3 regions of the Halomonas sp. 707B3 genome follow, and region 2 is predicted to be linked to each of the others. Evidence: predicted binding sites of a transcription regulator. Region 2 holds the regulator's gene; each other region holds the start of a gene.
The links. Region 2 encodes sigma-54, which starts transcription at its own class of promoters, with help from an activator protein. Its sites were predicted from a motif close to TGGCACNNNNNTTGCTNT; they were not measured.
Positions count from the first base shown of each region.

Region 1: the regulator sigma-54 is predicted to act here: its motif matches at 2,885-2,902, upstream of BIS10_RS14685 (urease accessory protein UreD).
Region 3: the regulator sigma-54 is predicted to act here: its motif matches at 4,552-4,569, upstream of BIS10_RS10550 (amino acid ABC transporter substrate-binding protein).

Region 1 covers NZ_JAMZBE010000130.1:352-8,754, reverse strand. Annotated here, with positions in the region: gene BIS10_RS14700 (diguanylate cyclase) at 1-704, shown strand, start outside; gene BIS10_RS14695 (copper chaperone PCu(A)C) at 753-1,283, shown strand; gene BIS10_RS14690 (PepSY domain-containing protein) at 1,301-2,653, opposite strand; gene BIS10_RS14685 (urease accessory protein UreD) at 2,944-3,828, shown strand; gene ureA (urease subunit gamma) at 3,862-4,164, shown strand; gene BIS10_RS14675 (urease subunit beta) at 4,188-4,496, shown strand; gene ureC (urease subunit alpha) at 4,658-6,373, shown strand; gene ureE (urease accessory protein UreE) at 6,531-7,076, shown strand; gene BIS10_RS14660 (urease accessory protein UreF) at 7,066-7,779, shown strand; gene ureG (urease accessory protein UreG) at 7,806-8,403, shown strand, end outside.
Region 2 covers NZ_JAMZBE010000005.1:43,540-54,178, reverse strand. Annotated here, with positions in the region: gene yjgA (ribosome biogenesis factor YjgA) at 1-513, opposite strand, end outside; gene pmbA (metalloprotease PmbA) at 609-1,949, shown strand; gene BIS10_RS01640 (HPr family phosphocarrier protein) at 1,976-2,245, opposite strand; gene rapZ (RNase adapter RapZ) at 2,339-3,262, opposite strand; gene ptsN (PTS IIA-like nitrogen regulatory protein PtsN) at 3,328-3,795, opposite strand; gene hpf (ribosome hibernation-promoting factor, HPF/YfiA family) at 3,800-4,108, opposite strand; gene BIS10_RS01620 (RNA polymerase factor sigma-54) at 4,206-5,621, opposite strand; gene lptB (LPS export ABC transporter ATP-binding protein) at 5,727-6,485, opposite strand; gene lptA (lipopolysaccharide transport periplasmic protein LptA) at 6,497-7,000, opposite strand; gene lptC (LPS export ABC transporter periplasmic protein LptC) at 7,009-7,581, opposite strand; gene BIS10_RS01600 (HAD family hydrolase) at 7,581-8,123, opposite strand; gene BIS10_RS01595 (KpsF/GutQ family sugar-phosphate isomerase) at 8,166-9,152, opposite strand; gene BIS10_RS01590 (ATP-binding cassette domain-containing protein) at 9,422-10,243, shown strand; gene mlaE (lipid asymmetry maintenance ABC transporter permease subunit MlaE) at 10,244-10,639, shown strand, end outside.
Region 3 covers NZ_JAMZBE010000068.1:6,111-16,749, reverse strand. Annotated here, with positions in the region: gene BIS10_RS10575 (zinc-dependent alcohol dehydrogenase) at 1-292, opposite strand, end outside; gene ribA (GTP cyclohydrolase II) at 457-1,092, opposite strand; gene hemE (uroporphyrinogen decarboxylase) at 1,314-2,429, shown strand; gene speE (polyamine aminopropyltransferase) at 2,426-3,286, shown strand; gene BIS10_RS10555 (amino acid ABC transporter substrate-binding protein) at 3,375-4,400, shown strand; gene BIS10_RS10550 (amino acid ABC transporter substrate-binding protein) at 4,626-5,651, shown strand; gene BIS10_RS10545 (amino acid ABC transporter permease) at 5,736-6,926, shown strand; gene BIS10_RS10540 (amino acid ABC transporter permease) at 6,947-8,047, shown strand; gene BIS10_RS10535 (amino acid ABC transporter ATP-binding protein) at 8,133-8,861, shown strand; gene BIS10_RS10530 (RidA family protein) at 8,961-9,353, shown strand; gene BIS10_RS10525 (histidine phosphatase family protein) at 9,350-9,889, opposite strand; gene BIS10_RS10520 (host attachment protein) at 10,024-10,455, shown strand; gene BIS10_RS10515 (methyl-accepting chemotaxis protein) at 10,575-10,639, shown strand, end outside.

The DNA of each region.
Region 1 (8,403 bases), on a different contig from region 2:
ATAAAGCGTGCCACGCCTTTGAGGGCGCGCCGGAAATCACCACCATTTCCCGGCATATTCGCCTTGTGGATGAGCAGTGGCTCGCTCAGCTAGGCGACCCAGATAGCCAGTTTCGTTTGGCCGCGTTGAGTAACATTCGTGATGCGGCGCGCACAATTTTGATGCTGCTAGACGATATTCTGGATCGCGCCTCGGGGCTTGAAGCGGGCCGGGATAGCCTAACGCGCCTGCTCAATCGTAAGTTTCTCCCGGTGGTGCTAAACCGTGAAATTGAGCTCGCCCGGCGCTCGGAGAAGTGTTTTGCTCTGCTCATGGTGGATATTGATCACTTCAAATCAATTAATGACACCCATGGCCATGATGCTGGCGATAACGTACTGCAGCAGGTAGCCAGCATTCTTGACCGCTCGACCCGAGGCGGCGACTACGTGTTTCGTATGGGCGGTGAAGAGTTTCTGATTGTGCTGGTGGATACGGATCAAGACGGCAGCCGTCTGTTTGCCGAACGGCTGCGCCATGCGGTGGCCAAAGAGCCGATGTTAGCCGCTGCCGATACGTTACTGAACGTCACTGTGAGCGTCGGGGTTACGCTTCATGATGGCCACCCAGACTACCAACGCTCGATGCAGCGCGCCGACCAAGCGCTGTACCAAGCGAAGCGCAGCGGGCGTGATCGGGTGGTGGTTGCCGCTGTCACTGAGTAATATCGCGGTAAGCGCTAGGTTTTGGCGATGTTACCCACGGAGAACACTATGTTGATGCGCCGTTTTATGCTGTTAACCGCACTGCTGTTCATGAGCACGCCGCTGATGGCGACTCATCATGGCAGCGACCACTCGGATGCCATGGAAGGCCACTCCTCTATTGAAGTGGCGCAACCCTGGACCCGTGCAACGCCGCCGGGGGCCGGGGCGGGCGGTGGCTTTGTTACTCTCACCAATCATGGCGATGGCGATGACAAGCTGCTAGGGGCGACTAGCCCGCTCACCGAGCGTGTCGAGATTCATATTATGGAGATGGACGGCGATGTGATGCGCATGGCACCCCTGCCCGGTGGCATTGAGATACCGGCAGGAGAGAGTGTCACGCTAGCGCCGGGCGGTTTGCACTTGATGTTTATGGAACTAGGCTCACCCATTGTTGAGGATGAGCCCGTCCCTGTGACGTTGGAATTCCAGCACGCCGAGCCGATGGAAATTGAGCTTCAGGTGCTGCCAGTGGGTGCCTCTCCGGAAGGGAGCCACCATGAAGGTGCCCATGATCATGGGCACGCGGCGCACTAAGTCGGCCCATCGCCCTGTTAGCTTTGGCGAGCGGGGCGTTCCTGAAGTGGTCGCACGATCAGCCAGTCGATGATCAGCATCACGATCAAAGACGCCCCAACGAGCGGAAACAGCACGCCGCCAATCACGAGAAGGGCGATCAGCCCACGAAACACGCGTTTATCGGTGGGCAAGGGCGGCACGCCCATGGCACCTGATGGGCGACGCTTCCACCACATCACGCCTGCGGCCACGCACATCACGATGATGGCGATGCATACCGCCAGCAGGAAAAGCTGATTGATAAGCCCAAACTCCTGCCCCAAGTGAACGTTAATCCCAAACTCCAGCCAGCGGCCTAGCGGGCCATAGTCGGCGTAGCTCATATCGAGCAGCGGCTCACCGCTATATTGATCAAGGTGAATCACCCGCTGCTGGGTTAAGTCATCGGGATAAATCGAACCGGTATACACCCCGGCAGCCGTGTTGGGCAGATTGACCGTGTAGCCCTGTTGTAGGCCCAGCGCTTCTAACTGAGCCACGGCGTTGTTCAACCCAATGCGCGGGGCAGGAACGGCAGGCTGTATGGATTCTGGCACTCGCGCCTGCTCCAGCGACCAGCTGGTGTTGCCCTGGTCGCTTAAATAGGCGTTGGACATCGGTACGTCCACCCGAACGCCAGCCGGGTAGCCAAAGTTATTGCCGTTGGCCCATTCGTTCACCTGTGCACCCCAAACGCCCGACCACGGCATGCCGGTAAGGGCCAAAAACACAATGAACCCACCAATAAAGATACCCAGCACCGCGTGCAGGTCGCGCCAGAACACTCGGCTTTTGGGTTTGCCGCGCACGCTCACCACGCCGCCCCTGCCGTTGCGCGGCCACCAGAGATAAATGCCGGTGGCGACCAACAAAATCGACCAGCCCGCGGCAATCTCAATCAGCTTGCGCGGGGTTTGCCCGAAGAACTTGAAGCTATGCAGGTAGCGAACGGTCCACATCACCGTGCCCCGGTCATCCAACGAACCAAGCACCTCAGCCGTATAGGGATTGACGTACACGGCCAGCCGTTCGCCGGTTAGTGAGTTAACGGTCACTTCCGCTGAGCTTCCCGGGGTGGCGGGCGAGGTGTATGTCACCGCCGTGCCGGGGTAATCCTGCAGTGCCGAACTCACGAGTGAGGCGGCAGGCTGGGTGGTCTGCTGAACTTCCACGCGCTTGAGATCTGAATGAATCAGCGCATCCAGCTCGTCATCGAATAAATACAGCGCCCCGGTCAGCGAGAGCGCGATTAAAAAAGGCAGGACTAACAGGCCTGCATAAAAATGCCAGCGCCAAACAGCGCGATACAAGTCGAGCGACGCAAGGCGTCTTGATGGAGAGGCAGGCATGATCATTCCTATCTAGGTCGCGAGCGGGCCCGCTTGAAAAGCAGTAGAGGGTAGCGGAAGGGGGAAAAACGTAAAGAGCTACCGAGAGTGACATGGTGTCACTGCCATAAGCGCTAATTAGGTGCATTGTGATGGCTATATGCACATATTTGGTGCGCTGGAGGGCTGGGCAAGAGGGTTGAGGCTCAAAAAAAGGTCTTTATGACGGTAAAAAAGCGCCTTTCACCATTTTGGCGCATTCTTTGCATTTATAAGGCAATGATGAATCCACCAGAAAGCGACAGCGCCCCATGATGTTGAGCGAACTCGCCCCACCCGCTGCTGGTTCCGGCCACCGCTTTGACGCCGAGCGCCGTTGGGCCGCCTCGCTGGCCCTGCGTTTTGCCAACCGCGATGGCGTGACTCGGTTAGTGCAAGCGCGTCACCAAGGGCCGTTACGGGTACAGCGCCCCTTCTACCCAGAAGGCAGCCAGGAAGCGTGCCACGTTTACGTATTGCACCCGCCCGGCGGGCTCGTGAGCGGTGATGCGCTAACCATCCGCGCTCATATCGAGCGCGAAGCCCATGCGCTGCTCACCACACCCGCTGCCAATAAGCTCTACAAAGCCGACAGCCAAGGCGTGGCCTGGACACAGCACACCGAGCTGACGGTAGAAGAGGGCGGCACCTTAGAGTGGCTACCCCAGGAAACCATCGCGTTTAACGGCTCAAAGGGCACTCAACGCACCCATATTGCGCTGCAGGGCAATGCCCGCTGCCTAGGCTGGGAAGTGATGGCACTCGGCCGCCCGGCCAGTGATCTGCCCTATGTCACGGGGCGCATCGAACAGCACTTTCGCTTAACCCTGGATGGCAAGCCGCTATGGCTTGAACGCCAGCCGCTGGACCCCGCGCACCCACGCTTTGCGGGCCGCTGGGGGCAGGGCGGCGCCACGGTGCAGGCCACGCTCTGGGCGGTGGGTATTGACGATGCCGCTGCGGCCATTGAAGCACTGCGTGAAGCGCTGCCGGATAACCCCCGCTGGGCGGTAACCGTGCGCCACGGCGTACTGCTGCTGCGCTATCTAGGCACTTCTCGTAACGAAGCCTGGGCGCTGTGTGAGCAGGCCTGGCACCTGCTACGGCCGCGCTGGGTCGAGCGCGAAGCGCACACGCCGCGCATTTGGCTAACTTAATTGGCAACACGCTGATAACGCTGGAGACACTCCATGGAACTGACCCCACGAGACAAAGACAAGCTGATGCTGTTTACCGCCGCCCAGCTTGCCGAGCGCCGCAAAGCGCGTGGTTTAAAACTGAACTACCCCGAAGCGGTAGCGCTGATCAGCTTTGAGATTATGGAAGGCGCGCGAGATGGCCGCAGCGTGGCGGATTTAATGAGCTACGGCCGCGAAATCCTCACCCGAGACGACGTGATGGAAGGCGTGGCGGAGATGGTCGATGAAGTACAGGTGGAAGCCACCTTCCCCGACGGCACCAAGCTGGTCACCGTTCACACGCCGATCAACTAATCATCCACCGTTAGGAGAGCGCCATGATTCCAGGACAGTATCAGTTACAAGAGGGTGATATCGAGCTGTGCGCGGGTCGCGAGCGTATCACCGTGGAGGTGGCCAACACCGGCGACCGCCCCATTCAGCTTGGCTCCCACTACCACTTTGCTGAAGCCAACCCCGCGCTGGTGTTTGACCGCGATAAAACCCGTGGCTACCGCCTGGACGTCGCCGCCGGAACCGCTATCCGTTTCGAACCCGGCCAAACACGCGAAGTCACGCTGATTCCGTTTGTCGGCAAGCGGGAAATCTACGGCTTCCGTGGCGATGTGATGGGGCCGCTCGATTAGCCAACGGATTAATAAAGAACAACCGACGGTAGGGCGGGCATCGGTTGGGTGACTGTCTGCGCCATGGATGGCGCAGTCAAGCTTACAGGGATGTATTCACAGCGTGTCACACAGACGATGGCCGCCCAGCACTGGACTCAACGCTTGAGGCAGAGGCAAATATGAAACCGGTAAATAAGATCAGTCGGCAAGCCTACGCCGATATGTACGGCCCCACCGTAGGCGACCGCGTGCGCCTGGGCGACACCGAGCTGTGGATCCAAGTCGAAAAAGACGCCACCCACTACGGTGAAGAAGTGAAGTTCGGCGGCGGCAAAGTCATCCGCGATGGCATGGGCCAAAGCCAGCGCCAGGATGCCACGGTGATGGACACCGTGATCACCAACGCGCTGATTTTAGACTGGTGGGGCATCGTCAAAGCCGATGTAGGGCTGCAAAACGGCCGCATCGCCGCCATCGGCAAAGCAGGCAACCCCGATACCCAGCCTGATGTGGAAATCGTGATTGGCCCCGGCACCGAAGTGATTGCGGGCGAAGGCAAAATCCTCACCGCAGGCGGCATCGACGCCCACATCCACTTCATCTGCCCCCAGCAGGTCGAAGAAGCGCTGATGAGCGGTGTTACCACCATGCTGGGCGGCGGCACTGGCCCCGCTACCGGTTCCAACGCCACCACCTGCACCCCCGGCGAGTGGCACATTGGCAAAATGCTTCAAGCGGTAGATGACCTGCCCATGAACATCGGCCTGCTCGGCAAAGGCAACGCCAGCCTGCCGGAAGGGCTCGAAGCGCAGTTGGAAGCGGGCGCGATGGGTCTCAAGCTGCATGAAGACTGGGGCACCACCCCCGCCTCGATTGATACCTGCTTAAGCGTGGCGGAAAAGTACGATGTGCAGATCGCCATCCACACCGATACGCTCAACGAATCCGGCTTCGTGGAAGACACCCTTGCGGCGTTTAAAGAGCGCGGCATTCACACCTACCACACCGAAGGCGCAGGCGGCGGCCACGCCCCAGATATCCTCACCGCTTGCTCCAAAGAGTACGTGCTGCCGTCCTCCACCAACCCCACGCGGCCCTACACGGTGAACACCATCGACGAGCATCTCGACATGCTCATGGTCTGTCACCATCTGGATCCCAATATCCCCGAAGATGTCGCCTTTGCGGATTCACGCATTCGTCGCGAAACCATCGCCGCCGAGGATATCCTCCACGACCTGGGCGTGATCTCGATGATCGCCTCCGACTCCCAGGCCATGGGTCGCGTAGGTGAAGTCGTCTGCCGCACCTGGCAAACCGCCCACAAAATGAAAGTGCAGCGCGGCCTGTTGCCGGAAGATGAAGCGTTAGGGGCCGACAACCTGCGCGCCAAGCGCTATATCGCCAAGTACACCATCAACCCCGCCATTACCCATGGCATTGCCCATGAAGTCGGCTCGATTGAAGTCGGTAAGCTAGCGGATTTGGTGCTGTGGAAGCCCGCTTTCTTTGGCGTCAAACCCGCACTGATTCTGAAAGGCGGCATGATTGCCGGGGCACCGATGGGCGACCCCAACGCTTCCATCCCCACGCCGCAGCCGGTGCACTACCGCCCCATGTTCGGCACCTTTGGCCGCGCCGCCAGCCAAACACGGCTCAACTTTGTCAGCCAAGCGGCGATTGACGCGGGCATTAAAGAGCGCCTTGGCTTACAAAGCACGCTTTCCGCCTGTAAGAACGTGCGCGGCGTGCGTAAAAAAGATATGAAGCTCAACGATGCCTGCCCAGAACTCACCGTCGACCCGCAAACCTACGAAGTGCGCTGCGACGGCGAACTGCTCACCTGCGAACCCGCGACCGAGCTACCGCTGGCGCAGCGGTATCACTTGTTTTGAATGTAGGGTATACCCCACGTGACACGAGAGCCGGGAGCAGCCCGTAGAGAGGGTCTTTTGCCATGGATGGCAAAAGTAGCGTACAGGGATGTATTCACAGCGCCCTCTCGTAGGGCTGCTCCCGGCGAGCCTCAAAGGCTATACCAGGACGATATCGATGTTGAAACTGATTGAACGCCTCGGCCCCATAGATGAGGGCACCGCCAGCGACACGCTGACACTGCCCTTTGAGCTACGCATTCGCGGCCGCTTAAAAGCCGAAAGCGACAGCGGCCAGCCGCTGGGGCTGTTTCTGGATCGCGGCCCCGTGCTGCGCGATGGCGAAGGCCTGAAAGCCGAAAACGGCAAGATCGTGCGCATTTGCGCCGCTATCGAACCCGTGGTGACCGCGCGAGTGAGTACTGGCTTACCGCTGGCCCGGCTGGCGTACCACCTCGGCAATCGCCATGTGCAGCTGGCGCTGGGTGAAGACGAGCAGGGCGGCTGGGTGCGCTTCCCACCCGACCACGTCCTCGAAGAGCTGGCCGAGCTGCTGGGTGCCACACTTGAGCACCACAACGCCACCTTCGACCCCGAACCGGGCGCCTACAACCAAGTGGGCGGTGGGCATTCGCACGGTCATTCACACAGCCACGGCCATGGGCACGCTCATTCCCACGACCACGACCACGACCACTCGCATGAGCACCACCATGCCCACTGAACAGCCCTCAGACCTCGCCCTGCTAGGGCTGATGCAGCTCGTCAGTCCCGCGCTGCCCATTGGTGCCTTCGCCTTTTCCCAAGGGCTAGAGAGCGCTTTTGAACTGGGCTGGGTGAGTGATGAGCCCAGCCTCTCTCAGTGGCTATCCGGCGTGCTGGAAGATGGCATAAGCTGCTGTGAGCTGCCGCTGATCGAGCGGCTATATCGCGCTTTCGAGGAGCAAGATGGCACTGCTGTGGCAGAGTGGGACGACTGGCTGGCCGCCACCCGTGAAACCGCTGAACTCGCCGCTGAAGACAGCCGCTTGGGTGCATCGCTGAAGCGGCTGCTGGGGAGTCTCGACCTATTACCCAAACATGAAGGGCTGCCTAGTGAAGACTCACTCACGCCCTTGCTACCGGTGCAGGCAGGCTATGTGACCCTATTTGCCTGGGCGGCCTACCAGCGCGGCATCCCTGTGCGTCAAGCGCAGCTCGGCTTTAGCTGGGCGTGGCTGGAAAACCAGCTCGCGGTGGCCTGTAAAGCGCTGCCGTTGGGCCACACTGCTGCCCAGCGAATTATCGAGCAGTTACGTGGCGAGCTGGTGAGTGCCGTTGAGAAGGCCCAGCGGCTAGACGATGACGAACTCGGCCCCGCGCTGCCCGGTGTGGCGCTGGCCAGCGCCCTACACGAAACCCAATATTCCCGTTTGTTTAGAAGCTAATGAGCGTTGTTATTTAGGAGAAAACCATGACTCACTGTTTACGCGTTGGCGTGGGTGGCCCGGTCGGTTCAGGTAAAACCGCCCTGCTCAAGCAGCTCTGTACCGCACTGCGCGACCACTATGACATTGCCGTTGTCACCAACGATATCTATACCCGCGAAGACGCCGATTTCCTGCTCAAGCACGATGCGTTGCCCGCCGACCGTATTCTCGGCGTAGAAACCGGCGGCTGCCCGCACACGGCGATTCGGGAAGATGCCTCGATGAACTTAGCGGCGATTGATGAGCTACACGCCCGTCATCCCAAGCTGGAGCTAGTGCTGGTGGAGTCCGGTGGTGACAACCTTTCCGCCACGTTTAGCCCCGAGCTTTCTGATTTAACGCTCTACGTGATCGACGTGTCGGCAGGCGACAAAATTCCCCGCAAAGGCGGTCCCGGCATCACCAAATCCGACCTGCTGATTATCAACAAAATCGATATTGCCGAGCAGGTCCACGCCTCACTGGAAGTGATGGAGCGCGACTCGAAAAAGATGCGCGGCGAGCGCCCGTTCGTGTTCACCAACCTCTACGATGGCGTCGGGCTTGAAGAGATCATCCGCTTTATTCTCGATAAAGGCATGC
Region 2 (10,639 bases):
TAGCGTATCGCGCAGGTGTTTGAAAAGCTTGCGTGAGCTGGTGGGGGGCTTGCCCTGTTCGCGCTCTTTGCGGGCGTTGCGCACTAGCTGGCGCAGCGCCTGACGATCGGCGTTAGGGTAGTCGGCCATAAACAGGTCAACGGCGTCGTCGCCCTCATCTACTAGGCGGTCACGCCATTTTTCCAGGCGATGAAACGCATGATCGCGCTGCTCTTTCTCTTGTTCGATGGCATCGAAAACGCCCTGAATGGCCGTTAGATCCTCTTTACGGATAAGTTTGCCAACGTATTGCATATGGCGACGGCGGCCTTCATGAGAGCGAATGCGAGAAGTCTCTTCAATCGCTCTCAGCATATCGTCTGATAAAGGAAAGCGCGCCCGCTCGGCAGGCTTCATGGCAATTAATGTTTCGCCAAGCGCTTGCAGAGCATGCATTTCACGCTTTAGCTGAGATTTACTCGGGCGCTCTTCTTGTTCATCGATATCGATAGGCTCGGGGCGTTGCTTCGGCATATAAGAACTCACAGATTAGATTCGTTTGCAGCATTATATCAGGCTGCGACCACAACATTGATTCGCCAATGCGATTCAGGCGAAAAGGAGGCCATATGGCACAGGCATTTGATGCAACGGCGCAGCAGGCGCAGTTGACGGAGCGCGCCACAGAGGCGCTTGCCCTGGCAAAACAGCTAGGGGCGGATGCCGCCGAAGTCGGCGCGAGCGTTGACCAAGGGTTGGGCGTTAGCGTGCGACTTGGTGAAGTGGAGACCGTTGAGCTATCTCGTGATCAGGGTATTGCGGTCACACTTTATGTGGGAAAACGTAAAGGTAGCGCTTCCTCAACGGATGCCAGTAGTGCCTCCATTCGTGCCACGGTTGAAAAGGCGCTGGCTATTGCACGTTATACCGGGGAAGATCCCGCTGCAGGCCTCGCTGAAGCAGAGCTGATGGCGACCCATTTGCCAGACTTGAAGGTGCACTATCCGTGGCCGCTCTCAACCGATGAAGCGATTGACCTTGCCCTGCGCTGCGAACAGGCTGGCCGCGAGGTGGCAGGTATTCACCAGTCAGAAGGTGCCTCGCTCTCAAGCGGTGAGGGCGTGCGAGTATACGCCAATAGCCACGGCTTTTTGGGGACTCAAAAGGGGAGCAGTCACTCACTCTCCTGCATGCTGATTGCCCAAGATGAGCAAGGTATGCAGCGGGATTATGACTATACATCTGCGCGTAACCCGCAGCAGCTTCACCACCCAGAGGAGGTGGGGCGCGAGGCAGCAGCGCGAACGTTGCGGCGTCTAGGGGCGCGACGTCCCCCGACGGGTACATTTCCCGTGCTGTTTGATCCCTCCCTTGCTAGCGGCCTTATCGGCCACCTTATGGGTGCTCTGGCGGGCGGCGCGCTTTATCGAGAAGCCTCGTTTTTATGTGACCGCTTGGGTAGCCCGCTATTCCCCGATTGGTTTGGGTTAGAAGAGCGCCCGCTGGAAGTGGGAGCAACGGCTAGTTCACCGTTTGACGCGGAGGGTGTACAAACCCGTAGCAACCGGTTTATTGATCAGGGGCAGGTGGCGAGCTACATGCTCTCTGCCTACAGCGCGCGTCGTTTAGGAATGCAGTCCACGGGCAATGCGGGCGGCGCGCGCAACCTGCGCTTGTTAGCGCCGTTAACGCCGCGGGAAGAGCTGTTAAAACAGATGGGGCGTGGTATTTGGGTGACCGAGCTCATGGGGCAGGGTGTTAACGGCGTCACTGGCGACTATTCCCGGGGAGCGGCGGGTTTCTGGATTGAGAATGGCGAAGTACAGTACCCCATTGAGGAGTTCACTATTGCTAGTAACCTCAACAAGATGTTCGCGGGGCTGAGCGGTGTGGGAAGTGATACGGATACCCGTGGCAGTATTCACACGGGTAGCTGGCTGATTGATGCGATGACAGTGGCAGGAACCTAATCGACAGTGCTGGCTTGGTAAACTAGCTACTGGTCTTCGTCAAACCGTGCGTCGAATAGAGCTTCAATGGCATCTAGCGCCTGTTCGGCGTCGCTTCCTTCAGCGGCGACAGTAAGCTCGGTGCCGCAGGGGGCGGCCAGCATCAGCAGCGACATAATATTGGCGGCATCGGCTTTCTGCTGCTGCTTATAAACCACGATGTTCGCGGAAAACTGCTGGCCACATTTCACCAGTTTGGTGGCCGCGCGGGCATGAAGACCACGCTGGTTGGTAAGTGTTAAGGTTCTTTCGGGCACTCTGGTTCCTTTTTGCCGAGTGGGTCTTGAAACTTAGGTCTTAAAAAACTTAGGTCTTGAGAAGCTTAGGCCTTAAAAATTAGGTCCTGACACTCAGGGCGTGCTGGCAGCGGCGGGTGTGGTAACGCATGGCACCGCTGGCTCTTCGCTCAGCGTGTATTGTAACCCCAGCTCACGGTGTCTCAACTGTACTTCTCCGGTCTGTTTAACCAGCTTTTTAGCAAGCTGTTCGACCATATAAACAGAGCGGTGTTGCCCGCCGGTGCAGCCAATAGCCACGGTCATATAACTTCGCTGGCTATTTTGGTAAGCCGGAAGCCACTTTTCCAACCACTCCTGAATATCATTGGTCATTGCCTCGACCATTGGGTAGCTACTTAAAAACGCCACTATATTGGCATCACGCCCTGTAAATTGGCGCAGAGTAGGGTCCCAATAAGGGTTGGGCAGGCAGCGAACATCGAAGACTAAGTCGGCATCCATGGGTACGCCGCGTTTGTAGCCAAACGACTCAAACGTCAGCGTTAGCTGATCTTTTCGCTGGTGGGCGACTTGATCAGTAATGCGGCGTCTCAGATCATGCACGGATAAGCGCGACGTATCGATCAACAAGTCAGCGAGATCGCGAATTTCAAGCAGCGTCTCTTCTTCTTTATTGATGGCCTCTTCCAACGTCATTTCGCTATCCCGGGTAAGGGGATGGCGACGGCGGGTGGCTGAGTAACGCTCCAAAAGAATGCGCGCATCCGTGGTCAGATAGATGACCTGAAAACGAATTCCTCGCTGGCGTAGTTCTTCCAGTAAAGCTGGGAGGCGTTCAAGCGCCGTAGGAAGGTTGCGCGCGTCAATGCTCACTGCTAAGTGAGTGCGCTCGCCTTGCTCACGTAGTTCATCAACTAATGAGCCCAGCAGCATGGCGGGTAAATTGTCGATAGCGTAGTAGCCAAGATCCTCTAGCGCTTGTAAGGCGATAGATTTACCGGACCCTGAACGGCCGCTAATGATCACCAGTTGCATAGCGTCTCTCTTGGCTTGCATAGGAGGAAATTATCGCTGCGTGCAGTGGCCACCGCCCATAAAGCCTAGGCGGCTTGTTCGCGAATCTTGGCGGTAATAAGTGCTAAGAGTTCGCGCTGACTATCGGCTTTACGCAACTGCTGACGCGTATGGGCGTCGTTCATAATAGTAGCCACTTGGCCAAGCAGTGCTAGGTGGGTGTCATCTGCCTCTTCTGGTACCAGCAGCACAAACACAAGATCCACCGGGTCGCCATCAATGGCGTCGAAGTCTACTGGCTCAGCAAGCTTTAAAAAGCCAGCAATGGGTGCGCTACAGTGAGGACTGCGAGCGTGGGGGATGGCAACCCCGTTGCCTATCCCCGTACTGCCTAGTCGCTCGCGGCCAATGAGGCGGCTAAACACCTCTTGGCTATCTAGGCTGGGTGTATTTTGGGCGATAAAGGTGCTGAAAAACTCCAGCACCCGTTTTTTGCTGCCCCCGGGAACGTCATAAAGCACGCGCTCCGGGGGGAGGATGGTTTCCAACGTCATTGAGTTAACGCACACCAGCGCCCTGGGCGCGAGCTTGTGCTTTTTCCTTATGTTTAACGAGTTGACGATCGATTTTGTCTGCTAGCGCATCAATAGCGGCATACATGTCGTTATCAAGCGCTTCGGCGTGAAGGTCTGCACCGGCAGCGTGCAGTGTGCAGGCTGCTTGCTGGCGCTCCTTCTCAACAGATAAGGTCACTTGCACCGTGGTAATGTTGTCGTAATGGCGTTCAACGCGTTCCAGCTTTTCGTTAACGTAGTCACGCAAGGCGTCAGTCAGTTCAACGTGATGACCAGTGATGTTTACTTGCATTGACGTGCTCCTTATCCATCGGACTGTACTTCGATTGTAACCCTTTTTACGCTATTGCAAAGCCCTTGCGTTGAGTTTGTTCATACTTACCGTTTAACTAGCGTAAACGACGGCGCTCACTTGACGAGGGAATGCCCATTGACTCCCGGTATTTTGCGACAGTACGCCGTGCAACGCTAATGCCCCCCTCTTCAAGTAGAGTCACCAAGCGGCTATCGGAGAGCGGTTTTCCTGAGGGCTCATCCTGAATCAGCTTTTTGATGCGGGCACGAATGGCTGTGCTGGAGTGGCTGTCGCCGCCGTCTTGGCCGCTTACCTGGCTTGAGAAGAAGTACTTAAGCTCGAAAACGCCCCGCGGCGTGTGAATAAATTTCTGCGTGGTCACACGAGATATGGTGGATTCGTGCATCTCTACCGCTTCAGCAATATCCGCTAAAATCAGCGGTTTCATTGCTTCTTCGCCATGCTCCAGAAAGCCAATTTGGCGTGCAATAATTTCACGCCCAACTCGTAGCAGCGTGTCATTGCGACTCGATAAGCTTTTGATCAGCCAGCGGGCTTCTTGGAGGTGCTCTTTGAGGAACTGGTTGTCTTGGCTTTTGTCTGCGCGTTTGATCAAGCTGGCGTAGTCGGGCTGTATACGCAAGCGTGGTAGTGCTTCTGGATTGAGCTCTAAATGCCAGCCTTCATTGTCATGCCGAACGACTAGGTCGGGGGTGATGTAGCTGTCGTCGGTAACGCCATAGGTGCTCCCAGGGCGTGGGTCAAGGCTGCGAATTAAACGGATGACATCGTCAAGCTGCTCGTCATCAAGGCTTAAACGGCGCTTGAGAAGCCGCATATCGTCTTTGCCTAATGCTTCCAAAAACTGGCGAACCAGCCGCTTGGCGGGCATTAGCAGCGGGGTGTCCTCGGGTAGTGAGGCGAGTTGCAGCATCAGGCATTCACGCAGGTCTCGGGCAAAGACGCCGGTGGGCTCAAATTGCTGCAAGCGCAGCAGGGTATTTTCCACTTCCCGCTGGCTTAAGCTGTCATGGCCTTGGGCTTTTAATCCTTCCCGAATGTCATTAAGCGGCTGGGTGAGATAGCCGTTGGCATCCAGCGCATCAATCAGGCTTTCCGCGATGGCGTATTCTCGCGGGCTAAAGTCTGTCATGGCCAGTTGCCATAGCAGGTGGCCATGTAGGCTTTGTCCAGCGGCTTGGCGCTCGAAGTCGGGGCCTTCACTGCTGCCACCCAGGCTGCCTATGTCTTGATAGGTATCTGACCAGTCACTGTCGACGGAGAGTTCGTTGGGGATGCTCTCGGACCACTCAGCCTCTTGAGGCTCACTGACAGCCTGCTCGCCAAACTCATCTTCTTGCTCAAGCATGGGATTGGCATCTAGCGCTTGCTGAATTTCTTGACGAAGGTCCAGCGTCGATAGCTGAAGCAGGGCGATAGCCTGCTGCAGCTGAGGTGTCATGGTCAGCTGTGTGCCGATACGCAATTGGAGAGAAGCTTTCATGACCATCTGAGAACCACTCGTTAATCAGAAAGCTCCACCCTAGAGCGAGTTATGGCTTGGTGCAAGTGCAATAAGCATGCCACTAAAAGAAATGCTTCTGCAGGTCACTGTTTAAAGGCGGAAATCGGCGCCTAAATAGACATCTCGAACCTTCTGGTTGTTGAGGATTTCCTGGGCGTTTCCACTGGCAATGATGTGACCGTCGCCAACAATGTAGGCAATATCACAAATATCCAGCGTTTCACGAACGTTATGGTCGGTGATCAATACACCAATGTGGCGTTTCTTTAACGCTCGAATGATAGTTTTAATTTCCCCAACGGAAATCGGGTCAACCCCGGCAAAAGGTTCATCCAGCAGGATAAAGGCCGGTTCGGTGGCCAAAGAGCGGGCGATTTCAACACGGCGGCGTTCGCCCCCAGAAAGACTCATGCCTAAGTTGTCGCGTATATGAGTGATGTGAAAATCTTCAAGTAGTAACTCAAGTTGTGCTTCCCGGGCGCTTCGATCAAGCTCTTTGCGTGTCTCTAAAATGGCCATAATGTTGTCGGCCACGGAGAGCTTGCGGAAGATGGAAGCTTCCTGGGGTAGGTAACCAATCCCTGCCATGGCGCGTTCATGCATAGGAGCATGAGTGAGGTCAAGGTCGTCAATGCCTACTTTGCCCGCATCCGATTTGACCAACCCCACAATCATATAAAACGAGGTGGTTTTACCTGCACCATTAGGGCCAAGTAGCCCAACCACGCTACCTTGAGTGATTTCCAGATTAATATCTTTAACCACACGGCGGCGCTTATAGCTCTTCGCTAAATGATGGGCGTAGAGCGTTTTTACTGGTGTGGGTTCTGGGGATGTTGATGCTGCCACGTGGCCACTTCCTATTGTTCGGGCTGAAGGGTCATACGAATACGCTGATTTTCACTGCCGCTAACGTCAGAGCGTGCTTGTACTACTTCTTGATCGATAAAGTACTCTAAACGTCCACCTTGGAAGTGATCTCCTTGCTGGGTCAGCTCAGCTTGGTCAATCAGCTCAACCCGGCGTTCGGAAACGTGATAAATAATCCGACGCGCCCAGCCTTCTATAGGGGTTTCTTGGTCTTCAATTTGGTTACGCAAGTAAGCACGCTCGCCCGTAGCGATGGCGCGAGACAACTCGCCAGCATCGTTACGCTGAATTTCGACACGCTCGCCGCGTAGCTGCATATTGCCTTGGCGAATGTCAACGTTACCGGTGTACACGGCTGTCCCTGCTCGTTGGTCAAGGTCTAACCGGTCGGCCTCCACATGAATGGGCGCTTGGTTTTGTGCCGCTACAGGCAGTGCAGTCGTGACAAGCGGCACGGCTAGGGCAAAAAGTGCAGTGCGGATTAGAGCATTCATCGCGACTCCTAAGGGGAACGGGTGGCCGGCGGATGAACGCCGCGCACGTTGTTGGTTAAACGGACTTGGCTGTCATCCAGCCATACATCCATTCGAGAGGCTTCCATACGCTGAGGGGGCTGCTGCAACACTACGTGGGTGTCGCTCCAAGCATGCCGGGTGGTCCCGTCGTAGTTTAATAGTTCGGTATCAAGCTGCCACCCCTCTTCAGGCGCTAGTAGCCGCGCGGAGCCTGCCAATGTTAATGCTTGGGTTTCGGTATTGAGGGTGCCAGTGTTCGCCGTGGCGAGCCACTCACGTTGTTCGCTATCAAACAGCGTGGCACGGGGTGACAGCACGTCAGTCATTGCCGTTTGCGGAGTATGCACCAGCCGTGGGGTTACCAGAGACTGCTGAATAGTGCCTGTTTCGCCAAATAGGGTAATTTCGGCATTCTCTAATACGTGCCCAGGTTCCTGGGCACGAGCTTCAGAGTCAATCTCAGTCTCCTGGGGGCCGCGAGGGTCTAGCCAAACCAGCACGCCGCCTAGGGCGATGACCATTGCCGTGATCCAGCCCCGTTTTCTTACCCTAAAGCGCATTATGACTGTCCGTGCAGATACGTATCGAGTACGGCATCCCAGTGCCCTTGAGACGTTAGGAGCGTATCGCAAATTTCACGCACAGCCCCGTGTCCGCCAAGGCGTTCAGTGATCCAGTCGGCATGGGTGTGCATGTAGTCCGGAGCATTGGGGACCGTAATACCGACACCGGAGCGCTTGATCGGAGCAAGATCAGGTAGGTCATCTCCACAGTAGGCGACCTGTTCTAAGGTGATATCAAGCCGCTGACAAAGCGCTCTCAGGGTAGTGAGTTTGTCTTCACAGCCCTGGTGCACGTGAGTGATTCCTAAGGCAGCAGCGCGCTGGCTCACCATAGGTGAATCACGGCCGGTAATCAGCGCCACATGGATGCCGACACGCTTGAGTAACTTCAGGCCATGACCGTCCTGGGTGTGAAACGCTTTGATTTCGATACCGTCAGCCTGAAAATAGAGACGGCCGTCAGTAAGTACACCGTCTACATCAATCGCAAGCAGTTTTACGCGGCGAAGCCGGTCGAGTAGTGCATCAGGTAGGGCCATAAAGCCTCCATCATCTATTGCCAAAAAAGCAGTATAAAGTCGTTAAATAACGCCGCTGGCAAGCAGGTCATGCATATGCAGCGCGCCGATGGGGCGCTGCTGTTCATCAACAACAGCCAGTGCAGTGATACGGTTATCTTCCATAATGCGCACCGCTTCGGCAGCTAGTATGTCTGGACCAATGCGCTTGCCGGGGCGCGTCATTACGTCATCTACCTGAACATCGCGCAGGTCGTGGTATTGGTCTAGCGTGCGACGCAAGTCGCCGTCGGTATAGACCCCGGCAAGACGGCCTTCGCTATCCACCACGCAGGTAAAGCCCAGCCCTTGGCGGGTTATCTCAAGTAGTGCATCGCGCAGCGGGCTGCCCAGCGCTACTTGAGGGAGCCGTGAGCCATCGTGCATTAAGTCGCTAACACGCAGTAGTAAGCGCTTACCGAGGCTGCCGCCAGGGTGAGAGAGGGCAAAGTCTTCAGCGGTAAAGCCCCGTGCTTCCAATAGGGCAACAGCAAGGGCGTCGCCTAGGGCAAGGGCGGCGGTGGTGGAGCTGGTGGGTGCTAGGTCAAGCGGGCAGGCTTCTCGTTCTACACCGCTATCCAGGTGGGCGTCTGAGTGCTGTGCAAGAGTGGAGCCTGGGCGGCCAGTCATACTGACCAGCGGTGTGCCAAGACGCTTGAGTAGCGGAAGTAGGGCCGTTACTTCAGCGGTTTCACCGGAGTTAGAGAGTGCCAAAACCACATCGGCGCGGGTAATCATGCCCAAGTCGCCATGGCTGGCTTCACCTGGGTGAACAAAAAAGGCTGGAGTGCCTGTGCTGGCTAGGGTGGCTGCGATTTTGCCGGCGATATGACCTGACTTTCCCATGCCGGTGACTACCACGCGTCCCTGACAGGCAAGCATAAGCTGACAGGCGTGGTCAAAGCCTTCATCTAGCTTGGCTTGCAAGCCCCCAATAGCCGCTTGCTCGATTTGCAAGGTGCGCAGCGCACTTTCACGCAGTTGGCTGGGTGTGGAGAGTGGCTGACGCATGGCGTGTCTCGTTTCATGATGTGAATAGGTGACTAGTAAGAATAACATCTTGAAGCAGTGTTTAGCTAAAGCATGCAGCAAGTACCCGCGGTATTAGCGAGTTCTATTGACGAATGGTTTGTACGGCAATAATTTGCGCGACTGTTACTAAGAGTAGCGTTAGGATACGATGTTCGATAATATTTCGAAAACACTGTTTTCTAAACTGCCCCGCGCCCAGTCGGTTTATACTGACGCGTTCTGGCAACACGATGAAGGTCAATCAGCTTATGACGGATGTTCCCTTCATACAGGTTGAAGATGTTTACTTTTCCCGTGGAGATAACGATATCTTCCGTGGCGTTAATATGACCATTCCGCGTGGCAAAGTCACCGCCATTATGGGGCCAAGCGGCACGGGTAAAACAACGCTATTGAAGCTTATTGGTGGCCAATTAACGCCAGACCGTGGGCGGATTTTAATTGATGGGCAGGATGTTCACCGCCTGTCACGCAAGGCGTTGTTTACGCTACGTAAGCGCATGGGAATGCTGTTTCAGAGCGGCGCGCTGTTTTCGGACTTAGATGTTTTCGAGAATGTGGCCTTCCCGCTGCGGGTGCATACTGACTTGCCCGATACCATGATTCGCGACTTAGTGTTGCTAAAGTTGCAGGCAGTAGGGTTGCGGGGGGCAAGGCATTTAACTCCCGCTGAGCTATCAGGGGGTATGGCGCGGCGGGTGGCATTAGCGCGGGCAGTCGCACTTGACCCTGAGTTAATCCTTTATGATGAGCCATTTGTAGGCCAGGACCCTATCTCTATGGGCGTGCTGGTGCAATTGATCAAGCGGCTCAATCAGGCGCTGTCGCTGACCTCGGTAGTGGTCTCCCATGATATCAAGGAAACGCTGAGTATTGCCGACTACCTCTACCTGATTGCGGATGGGCAGGTGGTGGCGCACGGCACTCCGAGCTCGCTAGAGGTGAATCAAGACCCTCGTGTGAGCCAATTTATGCACGGCGAGCCAGATGGTCCGGTGCCGTTTCACTATCCCGCAGAGACGCTCTACCGGGATATTCTCGGTCACGATTTAGCACTTAAGGCAGGGTAGATGCAGTCTAAATTTTCTCACTACACGGCGCGGGTTACCCGCCTGGGTCGGAAAGGGTGCGATGTGGTCGAGGCCCTGGGGCGCGCCACGGTGTTTCTCGCCCAATCGGCAGTGGGCGTGCCTTCTCGAGAAGGGTGGTCGCTTTGGTTGCGTCAAATGCACTTTGTTGGTGTGCTGTCGTTGGCCATTGTGCTGGTGTCAGGGCTGTTTATTGGCATGGTGCTGGCGCTTCAGGGATATACCATTTTGGTGGATTTCGGCGCCGAGCAGGCGCTGGGCCAAATGGTGGCGCTTTCGCTACTACGTGAGCTGGCCCCTGTAGTGGCAGCACTGCTGTTTGCCGGGCGGGCAGGGTCTGCATTAACGGCTGAAATTGGCCTGATGAAGGCCACCGAG
Region 3 (10,639 bases), on a different contig from region 2:
GCTGGCACTGCTCGCATTCGCCGCAAGCAATGGTGAAGGGCACCACCACTCGATCGCCTACTTTGAGATTTTTCGTCTCACTGCCCACTTCCATCACTTCGCCCATAAACTCATGGCCTAGGACATCGCCACAGGACATACCGGGGATATAGTGATCGTAAAGGTGCAGATCAGAGCCGCAGATGGCGCAGCTACTGACATTGATAATGGCATCGCGGGGGTGTTCGAGCGCGGGGTCGGGCACGGTGTCGTAACGAACATCGTTCTTACCGTGCCAGCAAAGTGCTTTCATGGCTGCTTCTCCTTACATGGTTGCGCATAGCGTCCTGCCATGTATCACCATAGCTCAGACACACGGCAACCAAAGTTAAGAAAAAGCTTTTTTACGGGTGTTCGACGACAATCACGCCCTAATCAGGCAACTTAAGTTAACAACGGATAACAACAGCCACCTACCTAGCCTTTGCGTTCAATATCCACGTCGCTGGCCTGGGTGAAGTCATCCAGCGCCATCATATGGCCGAGCTTGCCCGCCTTGGTGGAGAGATACTGCTCGTTGTGAGGGTTTAAACCGGTGGTAATCGGCAAGCGCTCGACGACGTTCACGCCGTCGCGGGTTAGCGCATCCACCTTGCGGGGGTTATTGGTCATCAGTTTGAGCGCCGTGATGCCCAGGTGGTTGAGCATGGGTACGCAGAGGTCGTAGCGGCGCATATCAGCACCGAAGCCGAGCTGCTCGTTGGCTTCGACGGTGTCGGCCCCCTGGTCTTGCAGATGATAGGCGCGGATTTTGTTGAGCAGGCCAATGCCACGCCCTTCCTGGCGTAAATAGAGCAGCACGCCGCGCCCCTCTTCGGCAATACGCTTCAGCGCTTCTTGCAGCTGGTAGCCGCAGTCGCAGCGCATCGAAAATAGCGCATCGCCGGTTAAACACTCAGAGTGCACGCGCCCTAACACCGGCTCGCCGCCGCTCACATCGCCCAACGTTAAGGCGATATGGTCTTTACCCGTGGCGTCGTCTTCGAAGCCATGCATTGTGAATGTGGCCCAGGGAGTGGGCAGCCGAGAGGCAGCAATGAAGCGAATGGTCACAGGTTTCCTCGCTGATTAACCAAACCAGTTAACCACACCAGTGTTGGCGAAGTGGACGAACAGTTTACCAGGAAGCCGCGCAGGCCTCACGGTCTTAGCGGGGTGCGACGATTTTTGCCACGGTTTGCGCCGCCACCCCCGGCTATCTTCACGTACAATTCCTATCTTCAGGTACGATGACTCCCTTACAATGCGGGCAAATTTCTCAAGAGCAAGTGTTTATGACCACCACACCTTTGCAAAACGACCGTTTTCTTCGCGCGCTGGCTCGCCAGCCCGTTGACCGCACTCCGGTGTGGATGATGCGCCAAGCCGGCCGCTACCTGCCGGAGTACCGCGCCAGCCGCGCCGACGCAGGCAGCTTTATGGACCTGTGCCGCAATCATGACCTGGCTTGTGAAGTGACCCTGCAGCCGCTAGAGCGCTACCCGCTCGACGCCGCAATTCTGTTTTCGGATATTTTGACCATCCCCGATGCCATGGGGCTGGGCCTCTACTTCGAAACCGGTGAAGGCCCCAAATTCAGAAAAACCGTCCGCACGCCGGAAGAAGTAGCGGCGCTGACGGTGCCAAACGCCGAGCGCGACCTGGACTACGTGATGCGGGCGGTATCCACGATTCGCCGCGAGCTGAACGGCCGCATGCCGCTGATCGGTTTCTCCGGCAGCCCCTGGACGCTGGCGACGTATATGGTGGAAGGCGGCTCCAGCAAGGATTTCCGCCACCTAAAAACCATGCTGTATGACACGCCGGACACCATGCACCAGCTGCTGGATACCCTGGCGCAAGCGGTCACTGACTACCTGAATGCGCAGATTCGTGCCGGTGCCCAGGCGGTACAGATTTTTGATACCTGGGGCGGCGCGCTCTCCACGCCTGCTTATTTAGAGTTCTCGCTGCGCTATATGGAGCAGATCGTTTCCGGGCTGATCCGCGAACACGACGGCCGCCGCGTGCCGGTGATCCTGTTCACCAAAAACGGCGGCCAGTGGCTTGAACACATTGCTTGCGCCGGTGCCGACGCGCTGGGTATCGACTGGTCGACCGAGCTTTCTGACGCTCGCGCCCGCGTAGGCCATAAAGTCGCCCTGCAGGGTAATTTAGACCCCAACGTGCTGTTTGCTCGCCCTTCGGCCATTCGCGCCGAAGTGGCCCGCGTGCTGGAGAGCTACGGCCACGGCCCGGGCCACGTGTTCAACTTGGGCCACGGCATCAGCCAGTTCACCAACCCCGATCACGTCACCGCCTTTATGGAGGCGCTGCACGACTTAAGCCCGCAGTACCATCAGGGCATTCCGACCCAAACGAACGACCAATGCCCAGGAGCCAAGCAATGAGCGACTTACGCGACGACCAGTGGTTTACCGAAGTCTTTGATAGCCACGGCAGCGCTTTCTCGCTGAAAATCACCGAAAAACTGCTGGATGTGCAGAGCCCCTACCAGCACCTGGAAGTGTACGCCACCGAAACCTACGGCAACCTGATGGTGCTGGATGGCTGCGTGATGCTGACCGATCGCGACAACTTCCTCTACCACGAGATGATTGCCCACCCGGCGCTGTTCACCCACCAAGACCCCAAGCGGGTGGTGATCATTGGCGGCGGCGACTGCGGCACGTTGAAAGAAGTGCTGCGCCATCCGGGCGTTGAAAAAGTCACCCAGATCGACATCGATGAAGAAGTGACCAAGGCCTCCGAGCGCTTTTTCCCGTCACTGGTAGAAGCCAACAGCGACCCCCGCGCCGAGCTGCTGTTTGCCGACGGCGTGAAATGGGTCGACGACGCCGCCGACGAGAGCATCGACGTGCTGATCATCGACTCCACCGACCCGGTAGGCCCTGCAGAAGGCCTGTTCAAAACCGACTTTTTGAAGCGCTGCCACCGCATTCTGAAAAGCGGCGGCGTCATGGTGCAGCAGAGTGAGTCACCGCTGTACCACAGCGGCTCAATCATCCGCGAACTGCGTAACGACATGCGCGAAGCAGGCTTTGATAGCGTCGCCACCCTGCCCTTCCCCCAGCCGGTGTACCCTTCCGGCTGGTGGAGCGTGACGCTGGCAGGCAAAGCGACCAACGTTGAAAGCTTCCGTGAAGAGGCTGCCGCCAGCCACGAAATGCCGCTACAGTACTACACAGTAGATGCCCACCGTGGTGCCCTGGCGCTGCCGCCCTTTATGCGTAAAGCCTTCGCATAACCTCGCGGTAACGACATGCATCAGGCCGGGCTCTGCCCGGCCTTTTTTATGCGCAGGAGTTGCTGCGCTCGACGTTAAGGAATAATAAATGACTACAACGCGTTGGTTAGGATTGGGAATCACTCTGTTAGCACCCGCTCTATGGCTACCTGCCACGGCCATGGCCGATACCCTTGAGGCCATTCAAGAGCGCGACAGCGTGCGCTGCGGCGTTAACGCGGCCCAGCCCGGCTTTTCATCGCTGGACGATAACGACCAATACCGCGGCCTGGACACCGATGTGTGCCGCGCCATTGCCGCTGCCGCGCTAGGTGATGCCAGCAAAGTCAATTTCGTACCGTTAGACTCGGTGGAACGTTTTGCCGCGCTGCAGTCTGGCGAGGTGGACGTGCTCTCCCGCACCACCACCTGGACCTCTAGCCGCGACACCACACTAGGGATGAACTTCACTGGCGTCAGCTACTACGACGGCCAGGCGTTTATGGTGGCCAGCGACCTCGGCGTACAGAGCGCAAAAGAACTGGATGGGGCGGCTGTTTGCACTCAGTCAGGCACCACCAGCGAACTAAACCTTTCCGACTACTTCCGCATTAACAACATGACCTATGATGCGGTGGTGTTTGATTCACCTGAACAGTCGATTGCGGGCTTCGAAGCAGGCCGCTGCGATGTATTGAGCTCGGATGCCTCGCAGCTCTACGCCCAGCGCATTCAACTGGCCGACCCCAATATGGCCGTGGTACTACCGGAGATCATCTCCAAAGAGCCGCTTGGCCCAGCAGTGCGCCAAGGCGATGACCAGTGGTTCAACATCGTGAAGTGGTCGCTGTTTGCCATGCTGAATGCCGAAGAGCTGGGCGTCAGCCAAGCCAACGTGGATGAGCAGCTAAGCTCAGAAAACCCCGATGTGATGCGCCTACTTGGGCAAGATGGCGATTTTGGTGAAGCCATGGGCCTTTCGTCAGACTGGGCTTACCAAATCGTCAAACAGGTGGGTAATTACGCGGACATTTATGACCGCAACGTGGGCGCGGACTCTGATTTCAACATTGCGCGCGGCCTGAACGCTCTGTGGAAAGATGGTGGCATTCAGTACGCGCCGCCCATTCGCTAACACGCTAAGCGACTAGCCACCGACCTCCGCCAGCGGCTGCGCACCAAAAAAGCGCATGGCGTAGCTGCTGGCCTACTTTTTTGCACCACTACCTTCGTCAAATCCGCTGATTTTACGTTGAAAAGCGCTGAATTTGACGGCATATCTTTCTTGGCACCTTCCTTGCTAGCTTTTAATGATGCATCACCATGCATAATGACATTAAATCGAGGAAGGGGAACAAACATGATTAATAAGAAACACCTGGTACTGCTGGCCTCCGCTGGTGCTATTACCCTCGCCGGTGTTGCCACCGCGCAAGCCGATACATTAGAAGATACCCGCGAGCGCGGTGCCGTACAGTGTGGCGTCAGCGACGGCTTACCAGGTTTTTCCGCCCCAGACGATAACGGTAACTGGCAGGGCCTGGACGTTGACGTATGTCGCGCCGTAGCCGCAGCAGTACTGGGCGACGCAGACGCCGTCAACTACATTTCCTTGAACGCCGTTGAGCGCTTCACTGCCCTTCAGTCCGGCGAAGTGGATGTCCTTTCTCGTAACACCACCTGGACGACCACCCGTGACACCACGCTAGGCCTAAACTTCACTGGGGTGACCTTCTACGACGGCCAAGGCTTCTTGGTGTCTCGTGACCTGGGTATCTCCAGTGCTTCGGAGCTGGATGGCGCGGCTATTTGTATCCAGTCCGGTACCACTACTGAGCTGAACCTGGCGGACTACTTCCGTGCCAACGGCATGGAGTTTGACCCCATCGTTTTCGATACTTCTGAGCAAACGGTAGGCGGCTTCCAGGCTGGCCGCTGTGACGTACTAACCTCTGACACCTCTCAGTTGGCCGCTCTGCGCATCCAACTGGACGACCCGGCTGGCGCCATGATTCTGCCCGACGTTATTTCGAAAGAGCCGCTGGGCCCGGTAGTACGCCAAGGCGACGACCTGTGGTTTAACATCGTGAAGTGGTCGCTGTTCGCCATGATCAACGGTGAAGAGTACGGCGTCACCAGCGAGAACGCTGAAGAGATGCTCAGCTCTGAGAACCCGGACGTTGCTCGCCTGCTCGGCCAGGACGGTAACTACGGTGAAGGCATGGGTCTTGAAGCCGACTGGGCTTACAACATCCTGAGTCAAGTAGGTAACTACGGTGAAAGCTTCGAGCGCAACGTAGGTATGGGTTCACCGCTAGAAATCGAGCGCGGTGTTAACGCCCTGTGGAACCAAGGCGGCTTCCATTACGCACCGCCGATTCGCTAAGCGTCTCGCTTGACCCCGGCCCGCCACCCTTCTTGGTCATGGCGGGCCATTTGATTGACCTTCCGTATCGCGGAGACGCCACCCATGTCCGTAAGACCTAACGCTCGCCCCGCTGGCCAAAAGCCACCGTTCTGGCGAGACCGCGCCAAACGTGCGCTCATCTTCCAATGTCTGCTGATTGCCGCTGTCATCGCCTTTCTGTTCTATATCGTCGGCAACGTGCAAGACAACCTCTCCTCTCGGGGTATCACCACAGGCTTTGGTTTCCTGAGTAATACCGCCGGTTTTGGGATCGTACAGAGTCTGATCGACTACTCTTCCCAAAGCACCTATGGCCGTACCTTTTTCGTTGGCCTACTGAATACGCTACTGGTGGGCGGGTTAGGCGTGATCGCCGCCACCATCATTGGTTTTATTGTCGGTATCGCTCGCCTATCGCCCAACTGGCTGATCGCCAAGCTGGCCGCGGCGTATATCGAAACGTTCCGGAATATTCCGCTTCTGCTGCAGATTTTCTTTTGGTATTTTGCCGTGCTGCGCACCCTGCCAAGCGCCAGGGAAAGCCTTGCCTTTGGGGAAGCGTTTTTCCTCAACGTGCGCGGACTGTATCTACCAGAACCGCTGTTTGAGTCCGGTTTTGGGCTAATTCCCGTGACCTTTGTGATCGCCATTGTGGCCAGCATTGCGCTGGTGATTTGGGCGAAGCGCCGCCAGGAAGCCACGGGGAAACGTATTCCTGCCTACTGGATCTCCTTTGCGCTGATTTTTGGCTTGCCGCTGTTGGTTATGTTTGTGACTGGCGTGCCCGTCACTTGGGAAATGCCCGAACTGCGTGGCTTTAACTTCCGCGGCGGTATTACGGTGATTCCCGAGTTCCTGGCGCTATGGTTTGCACTATCGATCTACACCGCCTCGTTCATCGCCGAGATCGTGCGCTCAGGCATACAGGCCATTTCTCATGGCCAAACCGAAGCGGCACAGGCCCTGAGTCTGCCGCGTAACCTAGTGCTGCGTTTGGTGGTCATTCCCCAGGCGTTGCGGGTCATTATTCCCCCGCTGACCAGCCAGTACCTGAACTTGATTAAGAACTCGTCGCTGGCCACCGCTATTGGCTACCCAGACCTCGTGTCGGTGTTTGCGGGTACCACGCTGAACCAGACAGGCCAAGCCATTGAGGTCATTGCCATGACCATGGCGGTCTATCTGACGATCAGCCTGCTGGTATCCATGTTTATGAACTGGTTCAACGCCCGCGTGGCGCTGGTTGAACGCTAGGCTGAGGCGAGGAGCCATACATGATTCATAACCAAACCGTGATTGAGCAGCGACCAGCGCCTAGTAGCTCTGTTGGGGCTGTTGCTTGGCTGCGCACCAACCTGTTTAACGGCCCGATTAATACTATTTTCACCTTAGTCGGCCTCTATATTCTCTACCTGTTGGTGGTACCGACCGTGCAGTGGGCGTTTATCAACGCCGACTGGGTAGGCACTACCCGCGACGACTGCTCTCGCGAAGGCGCCTGCTGGGTATTTATCAACGCCCGTTTATCCCAGTTTATTTACGGCCTGTACCCCAGCGAGGAGACCTGGCGCGCCAATATCGTGTTCGCCATGTTCTTTACCCTGATTGGCTGGCTGGCCATACCCCGCCTGCCCTTCAAGCGCTGGGTTGCCGTCTTTGCGCTGGTGGTCTTCCCAGTTCTGTCGTTTGTACTGCTTTACGGCGGCTACTTTGACCTTCCCCAAGTGCCTACCCACCGCTGGGGTGGCCTGATGCTGACGCTACTGTTAGCCACGGTGGGCATGGTGGGCGCGCTGCCTATCGGCATCGTGCTGGCCTTGGGGCGACGCTCCAACATGCCGATCGTCAAAAGCTTCTGCGTGGTGTTTATCGAGTTCTGGCGCGGTGTGCCGCTGATCACCGTGCTGTTTATGGCCTCGGTGATGCTGCCGCTGTTCCTACCCTCTGAAATGAATGTAGACCGCTTAGTGCGGGCACTGGTCGGCTTAACGCTGTTCCAGAGTGCCTATATGGCCGAGGTCATTCGCGGTGGTTTGCAGGCGATACCCAAAGGCCAGGAAGAGGCCGCGGCAGCGCTCGGCATGACTTACTGGAAGCGCATGGGGCTGATCATTCTTCCCCAAGCGCTGAAGATGATGATTCCCGGCATCGTGAATACGTTTATCTCGCTGTTTAAAGACACCACCCTGGTCATGATTATCGGGCTATTTGACCTTTTGGGGATCGTGCAAGCGGCACTGGCCGACTCACGCTGGCTCGGCTTCTCGTTGGAAGGCTACGTGTTTGCCGCCTTCATGTTCTGGATCTTCTGTTTCAGCATGTCGCGCTACAGTCAGTACCTAGAACGCAAGCTGCACACCGGCCACAAGCGCTAACGCCGCTTTCATTAACGATTTTTAGCAGGATAGTGACATGACTCAAGCAGCCACCAACAACCCTGGCACCAGTACGTCTGACCTGATGGTTGAAATGCGCGACGTCAACAAGTGGTACGGCGATTTCCACGTGCTGCGCGATATTAACCTAGAGGTAAAACGCGGCGAGCGAATCGTTATTTGCGGGCCTTCCGGCTCTGGCAAATCCACCATGATTCGCTGTATCAACCACTTAGAAGAGCATCAGAAAGGCGAGATTACGGTAGGCAGCGTGCCGCTGACCCAAGATGTTAAACGCATCGAGCAGATTCGCCGTAGCGTCGGCATGGTGTTCCAGCACTTCAACCTGTTCCCTCACCTCACGGTGCTAGAGAACTGCTGTATCGCACCGATGTGGGTGCAGAAGAAGCCCCGCAAAGAGGCCGAAGCCATGGCCATGCAGTACCTGGAGCGGGTGCGCATTGCCGAGCAGGCCAAAAAGTATCCCGGCCAGCTCTCTGGCGGCCAGCAGCAGCGCGTCGCGATTGCCCGCTCGCTGTGTATGCACCCGGACGTCATGCTGTTTGACGAGCCCACCTCGGCCCTTGACCCGGAAATGATCAAGGAAGTGCTGGACGTCATGGTGGAACTGGCCGAAGAAGGCATGACCATGCTCTGCGTCACCCACGAGATGGGCTTTGCGAAAACCGTTGCCGACCGCGTGATCTTTATGGACCAAGGGCAAATCATTGAAGAGAACGCGCCTGAGCCGTTCTTCAACAATCCGCAGTCCGAGCGCACCCAGCTCTTCTTGAGCCAGATTCTGGGCCATTAACACAACGGATAGCATCACTGGATGCTAAATCTGGGCCTCCTATGAGGCCCATTTTTATGTTTAAACTCGATCCAATAACGTCACAACAAGTGAGCCACCATGGAAAAGCTATTTATTGACCGCGCGCCGCAGCCCATCGCCCCGTTCTCACACGCCTGCCGGGTGGGCGATCTGGTCTTCATCACCGGCCAAATGCCCACGGTGCCGGAAACCAACGAGATGCTGCTCGGCACGTTTACCGAGCAAACCCACCGGGTGATGCAGAACCTGGCCATCGTGCTGGAAGAGGTCGGCAGTAGCTTCGAATACGTGGTTCAGTCGCGGGTCTTCATCACCAATATGGGCCACTTCGATGAAGTGAATCAGGTCTACGCCAGCTACTTCCAACAACCGTTGCCCACCCGCACCTGCATTGGCGTGACCGGGCTTGCGGGCGGAGCGGATGTCGAAGTCGATATGATCGCCTGGATTCCTCCCAAAGCGGGCGCTTAACCACCCACGAGCGTAATGCTGGCAGGCAGTAGCGCAGGCTGCTCCCGATGCTGCGTCAGCGGCTTGCCCGCCAGCGCCGTGAGCAGAATTTGCAGGGGGTCGCCGTGGCTGACCACCAGCACCGTTTCCCCCTCAAAGCGCTGCTCTAGCGCGTCCAATGCGGCGCACATCCGTGCAGCTACCCGGCTGACCGGCTCAACCTGCCACTGGGTATGGTCTGCACTCTGCGCATCAAAGGCCCACACCTCTGGGTAATAGCTATCGGCCTGGCCATCCAGCTCACCAAAATGGCGCTCTCGTAAGCGCTCCTCTTGTTGCATGTCCAGCGCGAACGCCTCCGTCACTCTGGCGGCAGTGTGCGTGGTGCGTAAAAAATCTGAATGTACCACCCGCGTCGGCTCCGGCCAGCGCCACTGCGCCAGCACATCCACCAACTGCTGTTCACCCTGTTCAGAGAGCCCATAATTCGTAAGCCCCCGCTCGGGGGAGCTGATAATTTTCCGCTGGGCGTTAGCCTGGCTATGTCCATGGCGCATGAGTAAATAGCGATTTCGCCAATGATAATTTGTACGCAGTAAGTCCATTGTCACCTCTCAAAAACCGTGTTTGACCAAACACCGAACGATTGCCATGGTTAAAGGGTAATCAACGACATGGAGGACGTACGACGATGACCACCTATATCGTGGTAGCTGACGCCGCCCGCGCACGTATTTTTACCCGTGACGCGCTCAATCTCGCCGAGCAAGAGAGCTTGGTACACGCAGCCGGCAGGCTGCATGAAGGTGACTTGATCACTGACCGCCGCGGGGCTGATGTCCATGAATCAACGTCAACGTCGTCGCGCTCATCTGGCGAAGAGGGGGCTGCCTCTCAGCATGAGAACGAGCTGTTTGCTAAAGAGGTCGCCCAACGCCTGTATAGCGCCCGCGTGAGTAACAGCATGGAAAAACTGATTATGGTCGCGCCGCCCAAGTTTTTAGGGCTACTGCGAGAAAAGCTTGATCACCCTACCCAAAAGCTTGTGACGCACACGCTCTCAAAAGATCTTAGCAAGGCGTCGATGGCAGATATTCAAAGCGCCGTGAGCGATCTGCGCTAATCAAATCAACACTTTCTTACTCTTTTATTAAAGGCATGGTGGCTCTCGCCGATAGCTAACGTCGAACTTTAGTGTACGTGGCACCCGCGTACTGATTCCAAACGACGTTGAGAGCGACCATGTTTTCATCTCTGCGAGCCCGCATACTGCTAGCCGCACTCACTGCCATCACCCTTGCCCTGAT